One region of the Bradyrhizobium sp. 613_E4_N2_2 genome, then DNA from elsewhere that is predicted to be linked to it. Evidence: riboswitches for the same ligand, from Rfam matches in the RefSeq annotation. Region 1 holds a riboswitch; each other region holds the start of a gene.

The links. A riboswitch is a leader RNA that binds a small molecule or an ion and turns the genes downstream of it on or off. The one in region 1 is predicted to bind cobalamin.
Region 2: linked by a shared signal. The riboswitch ahead of AB7290_RS29650 (TonB-dependent receptor) and the one ahead of AB7290_RS19620 (ribonucleoside-diphosphate reductase subunit alpha) in region 1 are both predicted to bind cobalamin.
Region 3: linked by a shared signal. The riboswitch ahead of AB7290_RS29735 (DUF1636 family protein) and the one ahead of AB7290_RS19620 (ribonucleoside-diphosphate reductase subunit alpha) in region 1 are both predicted to bind cobalamin.

Annotation. Positions count from the first base shown of each region.
Region 1 covers NZ_CP197234.1:4,114,628-4,118,964, forward strand. The annotation lists gene AB7290_RS19610 (ribonuclease activity regulator RraA) at 1-513, shown strand, start outside; gene AB7290_RS19615 (nuclear transport factor 2 family protein) at 515-964, shown strand; cobalamin riboswitch at 1,352-1,569, shown strand; gene AB7290_RS19620 (ribonucleoside-diphosphate reductase subunit alpha) at 1,692-4,337, shown strand, end outside.
Region 2 covers NZ_CP197234.1:6,182,683-6,187,019, forward strand. The annotation lists gene AB7290_RS29645 (PepSY domain-containing protein) at 1-85, opposite strand, end outside; gene AB7290_RS29650 (TonB-dependent receptor) at 98-2,470, opposite strand; cobalamin riboswitch at 2,586-2,787, opposite strand; gene AB7290_RS29655 (histidine phosphatase family protein) at 2,859-3,431, shown strand; gene cobT (nicotinate-nucleotide--dimethylbenzimidazole phosphoribosyltransferase) at 3,438-4,337, opposite strand, start outside.
Region 3 covers NZ_CP197234.1:6,200,007-6,204,343, reverse strand. The annotation lists gene AB7290_RS29745 (cobyric acid synthase) at 1-1,363, opposite strand, end outside; gene cobO (cob(I)yrinic acid a,c-diamide adenosyltransferase) at 1,387-2,022, opposite strand; cobalamin riboswitch at 2,063-2,284, shown strand; gene AB7290_RS29735 (DUF1636 family protein) at 2,381-2,755, shown strand; gene cobW (cobalamin biosynthesis protein CobW) at 2,752-3,801, shown strand; gene cobN (cobaltochelatase subunit CobN) at 3,801-4,337, shown strand, end outside.

The DNA.
Region 1 (4,337 bases):
GTCGAGAGTATCCCGCCCGGCCATGTCCTGGTGATCGACAGCCGTAACGATCCGCGCGCGGCCTCTGCGGGCGCTATGCTGCCGACGCGGATGAAGGTGCGGGGCGCCGCGGCCATTGTCACTGATGGTGCGTTTCGTGACGGCCAGGAGCTGGCGCGGCTCGATTTCCCCGCCTATGCCCGGCAGGTCACGGCATCGACGCGGTTGTCGTATCATCGCGTCGCGGATCTGAATATTCCAATCGCCTGCGCCGACGTGGCGGTCTACCCGGGCGACATCATCGTCGGTGACGGTGACGGCATCACGGTCGTGCCACGGCATTTGGCCGCCGAAATGGCCGACCTCTGCGAGAGGCGGGACCAGCTCGAGAAGTACCTGTCGTATCGTATCAGTGCGGGCGAGCCGCTCTACGGCGTCTATCCGCCCACACCTGCCGTGCGCGCCGACTTTGAGGCCTGGAAAAAGGCCGGTGCGGATCCGGCGCGGGCCACGACGATCCGGGCGGGAGCCTGACATGAGCAAGACATCGCCCGCCGCCATGGAGGCGACGATCCGTCGCTATTTCGACGCCTGCAACGCCGCCGACTACGATGCCTTGATGGCCTGCTTCACAGCGGACGCGGTTCACTACTTCCCACCCGGCTTGCCGGACATTCCATGGCGTGGCGCCGATACCATCGCGCGCAAATGGATCTGGTGCGTCGAGAATCTCGGGTCGCGATGGACGATCGAAAAGATTCTTTGCTCGTCGACGTCGCCGGAAGCCGTGATCGAATGGACGCACTGGAAGCGCACGCATGGCACGGCGCTTCGCGGCGACGAATGGTACGCGTTCGAAGGGGCGAGCGGTCGCATCAAGGAGATCAGGGCTTATTATGCGGCGCCCGCCGATCCCTCGGCTCGGATCTGCGAACTCGTCGATTTCGACTATCGCGATCGCGGCTATCACCTTTCGTCCGAATAGCGTCGAGCGTCCACGCCGTTCCTGGGCGGCGAGGGCGCCTTCACCGCCGTCATCGTGACGCGCATCGGGCTGACCAGCTCGGTCTGGCTCGCCGGCCAGCGATGCTCGCCGTGCGGCGAAACGAGGACCTTTGCGGAGAAGCACCTCGGTGCAATCAGGGCGAAAATTGCGGAGCTGCGCGTGCTGGAAGCGACAGTGACGTCGCTGGTGAGCGGCTGCGAGGCGACATGCAGCGGCAGCGTCGCGCCGGACTGTGTGATCCTGCAGTCGGGCCGTGGGTCACACAGCGCGCCAAGCTGAAGAGCGCCCCAAGTGCGAATTCCCGCATTCCACAGGGAACAGAGCTTCTGACCCGCAACGAATCGTTGACACCCGGCTGCATATGTCACCACATGTGGGCGTCACGGTTCCGCTGGATCGCAAGATTTAGTGGCTAAGAGGGAAGCCGGTGAACCGCGCGAGAGCGCGGAATTCCGGCGCTGCCCCCGCAACTGTCAGCAGCGAGCTGCTTCCGAACAATCGTCACTGGCGCCTTTCGCGCCGGGAAGACGGGAAGTGGGCGACGACCTGCGAGCCAGGAGACCTGCCGCGACAATCTGAACGTCCACGGGCGGGGTGTCCGGCGGTCGCTTGCATGCACCGCCCGGCAACTCTGCTGCCGGCGTTTCTGCAGCGTCCTTCCTTACAGCCCCGCTCAAACACAACGCGCGCATCACGGGGCCCATTGATGTCACTGAACCTGCACGACGCGGACACCGCTTCCGCACCCATCGTTCATTTGCGTCCACAATCGCTTGCGCCTGCTTCGAGCGAGCCGGCCATGCAGATCATCCGTCGCAACGGCAAGGTCTCGCCGTTCGATTCCGCCAAGATCGCGGTCGCCATGACCAAGGCTTTCCTTGCGGTCGAAGGCACCAGCGCGGTCGCCTCACGCCGCGTCCATGAGAGCGTGGAGCAGCTGACGGCCGAAGTCGTCACTGCGCTGATGCGGCGGGCAGGCGAGGGACGCACCTTCCATATCGAGGACGTGCAGGACCAGGTCGAGCTCGCCTTGATGCGGAGCGAGCACCACAAGGTCGCACGCGCCTATGTGCTGTACCGCGAGGAGCGGTCGCGCCAGCGCGCCGAGGAGGCGGCCGCGGAAGCGACGCCCGCTGTCGCGCCGGCACTTCAGGTCACGCTCGCCGACGGTTCGCGCGTTGGTCTCGACGCCAAGCGGCTTGCGCTGATTATCGGCGAAGCCTGCGCCGACCTCGACGGCGTTTCCGCGGCACCCGTGCTCACCGAGACCACCCGCAATCTCTACGACGGCATCAGCCAGGACGAACTGGCGCTGGCCTCGATCATGGCCGGGCGCACGCTGGTCGAGGAGGAGCCGAACTACGCCTATGTCAGCGCGCGCCTGCTGCTGGACAAGCTGCGCGGCGAGGTGCTGTCCTATGTCCATGCCGTGCCGACCTCCGCCTCGCAGGCCGATATGGCTGTACGCTATGTCGAATATTTCCCGGCCTATGTGAAGACCGGCATTGCCGCCGAACTGCTCGATCCTGAACTGGCCCGCTTCGACCTCGGCCGGATCGCGGCTGCACTCAAGCCCGAGCGCGACCTGAATTTCCAGTTCCTCGGCCTCCAGACACTTTACGACCGCTACTTCCTGCACGTCCGCGGCAAGCGGATCGAACTGCCGCAAGCCTTCTTCATGCGCGTCGCGATGGGTCTTGCGGTTCGCGAGATCGACCGCGAAGCCAAGGCGATCGAGTTCTACGATCTGCTGTCGTCGTTCGACTTCATGGCCTCGACGCCGACGCTGTTTAATTCGGGTACGCTGCGTCCGCAATTGTCGTCCTGTTTTCTCACAACCGTCTCGGACGATCTCGACGGCATCTTCAAGTCGATCAAGGACAACGCACTGCTGGCAAAATATTCCGGCGGCCTCGGCAACGACTGGACGCCGGTCCGCGGTCTCGGCGCCCACATCAAGGGCACCAACGGCGAGAGCCAGGGCATCATCCCGTTCCTGAAGGTTGCCAACGACACCGCGATTGCCGTCAACCAGGGCGGCAAGCGCAAGGGCGCGGTCTGCGCCTATCTTGAGACCTGGCACGTCGACATCGAGGAATTCCTCGACCTGCGCAAGAACACCGGCGACGACCGCCGCCGCACCCACGACATGAACACCGCCAATTGGGTGCCGGACCTGTTCATGCAGCGCGTCGATGCCGATGGCGAATGGACGCTGTTCTCGCCTGACGAGACGCCCGATTTGCACGATCTCTATGGCGAGGCGTTCAAGACGGCTTACGAGGCCTATGAGGCCAGGGCGAAAGCCGGCGGCATGCGCGTCTTCAAGACCGTGCGCGCGAGCGACCTCTGGCGTCGCATGCTGACCATGCTGTTCGAGACCGGTCATCCCTGGATCACCTTCAAGGACCCCTGCAATCTGCGTTCGCCGCAGCGGCACGTTGGCGTGATCCACTCGTCGAACCTCTGCACCGAGATCACGCTGAACACCTCCGCCGACGAGGTCGCGGTCTGCAATCTCGGCTCCATCAACATGCTCAACCATGTCGGTCCCAATGGACTCGACCATGCCAAGCTGAAGCGGACGGTGACGACAGCAGTACGGATGCTCGACAACGTCATCGACATCAATTTCTACACCATCCCCGAGGCGCGGCGTTCCAACATGCGTCATCGTCCCGTCGGGCTCGGCCTGATGGGCTTTCAGGAAGCGCTTCAGGTCCAGCGCATTCCGACCGCGTCCGACGCGGCCGTGGCGTTTGCCGACACCAGCATGGAGGCAATCTCGTTCCACGCGATCGAAGCGTCGTCCGATCTCGCCGCGGAGCGCGGACGCTATCCGAGCTTCGAGGGCTCGCTGTGGTCGAAGGGCATCTTGCCGCTCGACTCCATCCAGCTTCTCGCCGACTCGCGCGGTGGTCTCGACGTCGATCGCTCCGCAACGCTCGACTGGGATCGCCTGCGCAAGAAGGTCACGTCCAGCGGCATGCGCAACTCGAACGTCATGGCGATCGCGCCGACGGCGACGATCTCCAACATCTGCGGCGTCTCGCAGTCGATCGAGCCGAACTATCAGAACCTGTTCGTGAAATCGAACATGTCCGGCGACTTCACGGTCGTGAACGAGTTCCTGGTGCGCGACCTCAAGGCGAGGGGGCTTTGGGACGAGGTGATGGTCTCCGACCTCAAATATTTCGACGGCAGCGTCGGCCAGATCGACCGCGTTCCTGACGATCTGAAGGCGCTCTACGCCACCGCCTTCGAGATCGACAGCGCCTGGCTGATCGAGGCGGCCGCGCGCCGGCAGAAATGGATCGACCAGTCGCAGTCGCTCAACCTCTACATCGCCAAT
Region 2 (4,337 bases), 2.1 Mb from region 1:
CGATTCCGCTCGCGAACCACATCGCGAACAGCAGGCAGAACGCGATCCCGAGCCAGCGATGCAGCAGCACGATCGCGTTCATCATGTGGTCAGCGCCCTACCATTTGAACGCGGCCGAGAGCTCATAGGTCCTGGGCGCACCGAGCAGGATCTGGTCGGGATAGAACGGATCGCCCCAGATCGCGTAGCGCTTGTTGGTGATGTTGCGCACGCGGAAGCCCAGACGGGCCTGGTCGACCGCGTTGAACACCGTCTTCGGGATGTCGACGAAGGCGTAGACGTCGGCGACGGTGTAGGCCTTCATCGTCACGACGTTGGCATCGGTGTTGTAGCGGTCGCCGACATAGCGGCCCGTGATGCCGAGCTCCACCGGCCAGGGCGTGAAGAACCGGTACGACGCACCGGCATTGGCCACGACACGCGGCACGTTCGGCGGCGTGTTGCCGGAGAACGAACCACCGGCAAAATTGTAGTCGGCATAGCGTGCATCGACATAGGCGATGTTGCCCCAGAGCCGCAGGGGATCGATCGGGCGTACGGCCGCGGCGAGCTCGACGCCCTTCGACTCCTGCCGTCCCGCGATGTTGAGCTGCATGCCGCCAGCCGCCGCATAGACGTTCTTGCGCTCGATATCGTAGGCCGAGAACGACCATTCCGCCCTGTTGTTCCACAACAGATGCTTGACGCCCGTCTCATAGGTGCGCGAGGTCGTCAGGTCGAGCGGCTGGGCTGGCCCAAGCAGGAAGATGTTGTTGGCTGAGACGTCAGCACCGGTCGCGTACTGACTGAAGAAGGTCAGGCCGGGAACGGCGTCCCAGGTATAGCCAATGCGACCCGTCGTCGGGACCCAGGACTTCGAGAACGGGAAGTTCGCCTTTTCCAGCCCGGCGGCGTCGGTCGAGTTGCGGTCAAGCCCGATATGCTCGACGCGGAGGCCGCCGACCAGCGCGAAGGTTCGCGTGAGCTTCACCCGGTCCTCGAACGACAGCGCCTCGTTGTCGATGCGCGCGGTCTGCTGCTGCGTCGTGAGCAGGCCGTAAAGGCCACGGTCGGGATTGACGAGCGAGACGTAATCGTCCGGGAAGTTGGCCGCGCCTGGCCTGACGAAATCGAGATAGCTGGACGAAAGTGTCGTGACCAGGCGGTTGTCGAAGCCTGCGATATTAGCGTCCCAAATCAGGTCGGTAATGTTGCCGACAAGGCGTTGGCTATGTGCAACATAGAAGCGCTCGCGATCGACCATGTTCGAGTTGGGCAGGCCCGTACTGGCATTGAAAGCCTCGATCTCGTTGTTGAACCAGGTACGCTCCGCGCCATAGGCATAGGCTTGGCTCTTCAGCGTCAGGTCAGGCGCCAGCTTCAGTTCGAAGCCGCCGCGCAGCCACACCTCTTGTGCCACGTTGCGGTTGTCGAGAACGTTGTAATTGGTGTTGAAGGTACGATCGTCGATCGTGATCGCACCGAGATTCGTTTTGTTGAAGTTCGAGACGTAATTGCCCGAAACAATCCCGCTCGTCGCATGCGAACTGCTGAAGGCGACCGGTACCAGCGGTGCGCCCCAATAGGCCTTCGAGCGATCTTCCCGGTACTCGATCGCGCCCCAGATCTTGAGGCTGTCGGAGATGCGGTAATTGAGCTGGCCAGACACATCCAGCGTCTTGGTATTGGTGTCGTCGGCAAAGCCATTGAGCGAGGCGCGGCTGATGTCGAAGCGGTAGTCGAGCCCCTGCAAATTGGTGCTGCCGCCCGAGCCGTAATGGACGCCGAACGAGTTGAGCGAATCCCAGGAGAAGTCAGCGTCATTCCGGATCGGCCCGGTGTGTGGCTGCTTCGTGATCAAGTTGATTGCGCCACCGGCGGCACCTTCGCCCGACATTAGCGAGGCCGGACCTTTCAAAAATTCCACGGCTGCGAGATTGGCCGTATCCGTGATCCGCGAGGTCATGTTCTGCGGACCGATCTTGATGCCGTTGTAGAGCATGTTGATCTGGCTGTTGGTGAAGCCACGCATGGAGAAAGCCGCGGGCTCGGCCGGATTGTCGCCGGAGGTGACACCGACCGCGCCCTGCGCAACCTCCGACACGGTGCGATAGCCCTGCTCCCGCATGGTCTCGGCCGAGATGACCTCGACGGTCGCGGGTGTCTCCTGCACGGTCAGGCCGAGGCGCGAGGCGCTCTCGGCAACCACATTGGTGTTGAGCGGCGTCTGCGCCGCCGCGGTCGGCACGACGGGCTTGGCCGCGGCCGATGCGGCCGCTGGCCTGCGCGATGCTGCGCGGCGTGGGCTCTGCGCGTCCCGGGCCGCCGGCTTTGCCGGTTTGCGGGATTGGGCGGGCGACACCTCGACCGGCGGCAGCGGCTCGCGGGCCTGCTGCGCCAGCGCTGCGGGCAGATCGGCGACTGCAAATGAAGTAAGCGCGGCGGAAGCGAGCAGGAAGCAACGCGGTCGTACAAGACGAATGGAAGACACAGTTCGGGACCTCGGTATGACGTCAGTGGCACGTCACAGCGAACCAGGTCCCACCTCCGGCCTTTGAGCCTTCCGATGAAGCCGAATGTCTGTACTCCCCGACCGACATCTTCGCGTGTGACCACGGCTGACGGCAGGTCTCCTGGCTCGCGGGTCAGTACCTTGCATCGCCTTCCCGGGACCGAGATACCCAGTGGCTCGTGACGCAAGATTCGCCGCTTACAGTTGCGGGGGCAGCCGCGGCATTGGGGACAAAATCCCCGCACCGCATTCCCTTTTCATCCCCACTCGGGGAAACCGTCAAAGCCATCTAGGATTACCGACAAGACAGAGTCAATGTGCCGGTGCGACGTTATTACCACCGCGACCAACTTCCTTGGAGATAGGTATGGAAGGCGAGACCTTCCTCTGGCTGATACGGCATGCGCCCGTCGACGGCGTCAAAGGGACGATCCATGCGGCCGACGCGCCCGCCGATCTCGGCGATCGCGTGCAACTGGAGGCGTTGCGGCAGAGGCTTCCGCCAGATGCTGCGAGCTTGGCGAGCCCGGCGCGACGTACGGTTGAGACGGCGCGCGCGCTGGGACTCGAACCCGCGTTGGTGCCCGAATTAAGTGAGCAGGATTTTGGCGACTGGACCGGCCGGCGGCATGACGAGCTCGCGGCGACCGGCGGCGAGACCTATGCGCAGTTCTGGAGCGATCCGGCGCACGGGCGGCCGCCGGGCGGCGAAAGTTTTGAGGATCAGGTCGTGCGCGTCCGGCTGGGTCTCTCGCAAATCGGCGCCGGCTCGGCAACGCTCGTCGTTCACTCCGGCACCATCCGCGCCGCGCTCTGCATTGCGCTGGATCTGACACCACAAGCGGCCCTGCGCTTCGTGATCGATCCGTTGTCACTGACCCGGATCGACCGGCTCGCCACCGGCTGGCGCGTCGTCGCGGTCAATCAGCGCGCGGCTTGAGCCGGGTCAGGCCGGGCGATCCGGCACATTGGCCTGCGCGAAGGTCGCCATGCCGTTGTGAAGGCTGCACGCGAGCCGCACCAGCGGCAGCGCGATGGCCGCACCCGATCCTTCGCCGAGCCTGAGATCGAGGCTGATCAACGGCTGCACGTTCAGCGCACGCAACACCAGCCGATGCCCCTGCTCCGCCGATTGATGCGACGGCAGCAGGAATGGCTGGCACGACGGGTTCAGCCGTACCGCCGCCAGCGCCGCCACCGATACGATGAAGCCATCGATCAACACGGGAACGCGGGCTTGCGCAGCCGCAATGATGGCGCCGCAAATCGCCGCGATTTCGAGGCCGCCGACGGCGCACAGGATTTTTTCCGGCGAAGCGCCCGCAATGCCGTGATGCGCAATCGCCGCATCGATCACACCCGCCTTGTGCGCGCGGCCGGCCGCGTCGACGCCGGTACCGCTGCCCGCGATCTCCTCGGCACTGATGCCGAGCAGGCTCGCCGCAATCGCCGCCGACGTCGTGGTATTGCCGATGCCCATCTCGCCGAAGATCAGGAGATCGGGCCTGCCGGCTGCCGCGCGCGCGACTGCGCGCTGACCGGCTTCGAAGGCGAATGCCAGCTCCGTGGGGGTGAGCGCTGCTTCCACGCTGAAGTCGCGCGTGCCGCTGCGCGGCTTGTCGGTGACGATTCCTGCCATCTCCTCCTGTGCCAGCGTGCCGGCGTCGACGACCTCCAGGCCTGAGCCAAGCTCACGCGCCAGCACCGAGATCGCGGCACCGCCCGAGGCAAAATTCGCCATCATCGCGATGGTCACTCCTTGCGGATAGGCCGACACGCCCTGCGCGACGATGCCGTGATCGCCGGCGAAGACGATGATCGGCACTCGCGCAGCGCGCGGTTGCTC
Region 3 (4,337 bases), 2.1 Mb from region 1:
TGTGATAAGGCTCGTCGCCTGCCGGAATGTCGAGCTTTGCGAGATACGCCTTGCGGAAATCATCCGACGTGAACAGGCCGTGCAGATAGCTGCCTTGCACGCGGCCATCGCGTGAGATCGCGCCTTCGGGCTCGCCGTTCAGTTTCGCAAACGGGCGGGCGCGATCCGGTCCGTCGGTGCGGCCGATGTGGATTTCGTAGGCGTCGATCGGCTGGTCCGTGGCGGCATGCACGGCCGCGACGCGCGTCAGTGTCTTCTGCGGGCTCATCATGGTCGCGACGTCCAGAAGTCCGAGACCCGACGTGTCGCCGGCAGGGCCTTCGATGCCATCGGGGTCGGCGACGTTGCGCCCGAGCATCTGATAGCCGCCGCAGAGGCCAAGCACATGGCCGCCGCGGCGGTGATGCGCCAGGAGATCGATGTCCCAGCCCTGCGCGCGCAGGAAGGCGAGATCGCCGCGGGTGGACTTCGAGCCGGGGATGATGACGAGGCGGACGTCGCCGGGGATGGCTTCGCCCGGCCGCACCATCACGAGATCGACGCCAGGCTCGAGCTTCAACGGATCGAGATCATCGAAATTGGCGATCCGCGACAGCGCGAGGCAGGCGATCTTGCACTGGCCCGGCTTGCGCGCGTCGCTCAGCCCCAGCGCATCCTCGGCTGGCAGCTCGCCGGCGCGCGCGAACCAGGGCAGCACGCCAAGGCCGCGCCACGCGGTCTTCTGCTCGATCAGCTTGTAGCCGTCGTCGAACAGCGAGGGGTCGCCGCGGAACTTGTTGATGACGAAACCCTCGATCATCGCGGCATCGTCGGGGTTGATCACCGTCTTGATGCCGACGAGCTGGGCGATGACGCCGCCGCGGTCGATGTCGCCGACCAGCACGACCGGCACGTCGGCCTTGCGTGCAAAGCCCATATTGGCGATGTCGGCCTTGCGCAGGTTGACCTCGGCCGGGCTGCCGGCGCCTTCGACCAGCACCAGATCGGCGCGCGCTTTCAGCCGCTCGAAGCTTTCCAGCACCGCGCCCATCAGCGACGGTTTCATCGCCGCATATTCACGCGCCCGCGCGGTCGCGATGCGCTTTCCCTGGACGATGATTTGTGCGCCGACATCGGTCTCCGGCTTCAGCAGCACCGGGTTCATGTCGGTGTGCGGCTCGACGCCGGCGGCCAGCGCCTGCAGCGCCTGGGCGCGACCGATCTCGCCGCCGTCGACGGTGACGGCCGCGTTGTTCGACATGTTCTGCGGCTTGAAGGGCAGCACGCGCAGGCCGCGCCGCGTGAAGGCGCGCGCGAGGCCGGCGACGATGAGCGACTTGCCCACGTCCGAGCCGGCCCCCTGGATCATCAATGCGCGCGCCATGGTGTTTTCAGAATCTGGCGTCGTCAGAACTCGACGCCGGCTTGCGCCTTGATGCCGGAGCGGAAGGGGTGCTTGACCAGCGTCATCTCGGTGACGAGATCGGCGATCTCGATCAGCTCGTCCTTGGCGTTGCGCCCGGTGAGCACGACATGCGTCATCGGCGGTTTGTGCGTTTTCAGAAAGTCGACGACCTCGGCGATGTCGAGATAGTCGTAGCGCAGCGCGATGTTGATCTCGTCGAGCACGACCATGCGCAGATTGGAATCTGAGATCAGCTCCTTGGCCTTCGCCCAGCCGGCCTGTGCTGCGGCGATGTCGCGGGCGTGGTCCTGCGTCTCCCAGGTGAAACCTTCGCCCATCGCATGGAACTGGCAGAGCTCGCCGAAATGGCCGGTGAGCAGGCGCCGTTCGCCGGTGTCCCAGGCGCCCTTGATGAACTGCACGACCGCGCAGGGGAAGCCATGGGCGACACAGCGGACGATCATGCCGAAGGCGGAGGTGGACTTGCCCTTGCCGGCGCCGGTGTGGACGATGATGAGGCCCTTTTCGCCGCTCTTGGTCGCCATGATCTTGTCGCGGGCGACCTTGATTTTCGCCATTTTCGCGGCGTGGCGGGCGTCGGTTTCCTCGGCCGTTTGGGTATCCGGTTCAGGCGTCATCTGACAGGGTCCTTCGGCTTGACAAGAGGCGGCCGGGGGCAAATGGTGGCCCGGCGTTGGTTCCTGTCCTATGACAGGCGAAGAGGGAATGCGATAGGGTCCGAATCGACAAGATTCGGCTCCAAACTGCAGCCGCCCCCGCGACCGTGACCGGAGAGATGCCCGAAGCCACTGATCCCCCAGGGGATCGGGAAGGCGGGGATCGAAGGGCCAAAAGCCCTGCTCCGCAAGCCGGGAGACCTGCCAGCGCGGACGAGTTTTGGACCGGCGGACGGGGTGTTCCGCGACGGGGAAACGGACCTTCGGGGGAATGGTCCGTGTGCCTCTTCGCCTCCCGCTGTTTATCCTGGAAGAGGCGATGACCGTCACACTTCACGTCTGTATTACCTGCCGTGCCGGCCAGACGCTCGACGAGGGTGAGACGACGCCCGGCAAGCGCCTGCATGGTGCGATCCTCGACGCCGGCGTGCCCGAGGGCGTCAATGTGGTTCCCGTCGAATGCCTGTCGGCATGCAGCCAGGGTTGCTCGGTTGCGCTCAGCGCGCCCGGCCGCTGGTCCTATGTCTATGGCCGTCTGTCAGAGGCCCATGCGAGCGACGTGGTCGCGGGTGCTGCGGCCTATGCCGCCGCGCCCGACGGCCTCGTGCCCTGGCGCAGCCGTCCCGAAATCTTCCGCAAGCAGTCGCTTGCCCGCATTCCCCCCATTGCCGTGTTGCCGGAGGCCGCCGAATGAACTCGCTCGCAAAAGTCCCTGTGACGGTGGTCACGGGTTTTCTCGGCTCCGGCAAGACCACGCTGATCCAGCATCTGCTCGCAAACCCTGACGGCAAGAAGCTCGCCGTGCTGGTCAACGAGTTCGGCAGCGAGGGTGTCGACGGCGAGATCCTGAAATCCTGCGCCGATGCGAATTGCCCGGAGGAGAACATCGTCGAGCTCGCCAATGGCTGCATCTGCTGCACCGTTGCGGACGATTTCATTCCGACCATGGAAAAGCTCTTGGCGCGGCCGGTGCGGCCCGATCACATCCTGATCGAGACCTCGGGCCTGGCGCTGCCGAAGCCGCTGCTGAAGGCGTTCGACTGGCCGGAGATCCGCTCGCGGATCACGGTCGACGGCGTGATCGCGCTGGCCGATGCCGAGGCTGTTGCCGCCGGCCGTTTTGCGCCGGACCCGGCTGCCGTGGAAGCGCAGCGCGCAGCGGATGGAAATCTCGATCACGAGACGCCGCTGTCGGAAGTGTTCGAGGACCAGATCGCCTGCGCCGACATCGTGCTGCTGACCAAGGCCGATCTTGCGGGGGCCGCAGGGATCGAAGCCGCCAAGGCCGCCATTACCGCCGAGATGCCGCGCCGCGTGCCGATGCTATCCGTCACCGATGGCGCGATCGATGCGCGTGTCATCCTCGGCCTTGGCGCCGCCGCAGAGAACGATCTCGCCGCGCGCCCCTCGCATCACGACGGCGAGGAGGATCACGAGCACGACGATTTCGCCTCCGTTGTGATCGATCTTCCTGAAATCAGCGACATCGACGCACTGGTCGCGTCGGTGCAGCGTCTTTCGCGCGAGCAGAACGTGCTGCGCGTCAAGGGCTATATCGCGGTCGCGGGCAAGCCGATGCGCCTGTTGCTGCAAGCGGTCGGCGAGCGCGTGCGCCACCAGTTCGACAAGCCCTGGGGCGCAGCTCTCAGGCAGTCGAAGCTTGTCGTGATCGGCGAGCACGGCGATATCGACGAGGCCGCGATCAAGGTCGGACTTGGGCTTTCAGGATCTGGTATCTGATGCACGTCGTCTTCCGCGAGAGCCGCGGTCTCGAGGAGACCGCGACGCCAAGGGACATCGGCCAGGACCCGGCCGATCTCGTGGTGCTCTCGTACTCGGATTCCGACCTTGCCGCGTTCGCGGCCGGCTGGCGGCGCGGCCGTAACAGCCTGCCGTCGCTGCGGCTCGCCAATCTCGCGGAGCTGCGTCATCCGTTGTCGGTCGACACCTATATCGAGCGCACGCTGTCGCAGGCGCGCGGCATCCTGGTGCGCCTGATCGGCGGTGAGTCCTATTGGCCGTACGGGCTCGCGGCCCTGCAGCAGCTTGCGAAGAACCGCAACATCGTGCTGGCCGTGCTGCCGGCCGACGGCCGCGACGACACGCGGCTCGATGCCTACTCGACCCTGCCGGTTTCGACGCTGCGCCGGCTCAAGGTGCTCTGCGACACCGGCGGTCCTGTTGCAGCCCAGGCCGCGATCGCGCAGCTCGCGTTGGCCTCGGGCCTTTACGCAGGCCCGGTCGTCGGCGAGATGAACCTGCCTGAGATGGGCTTT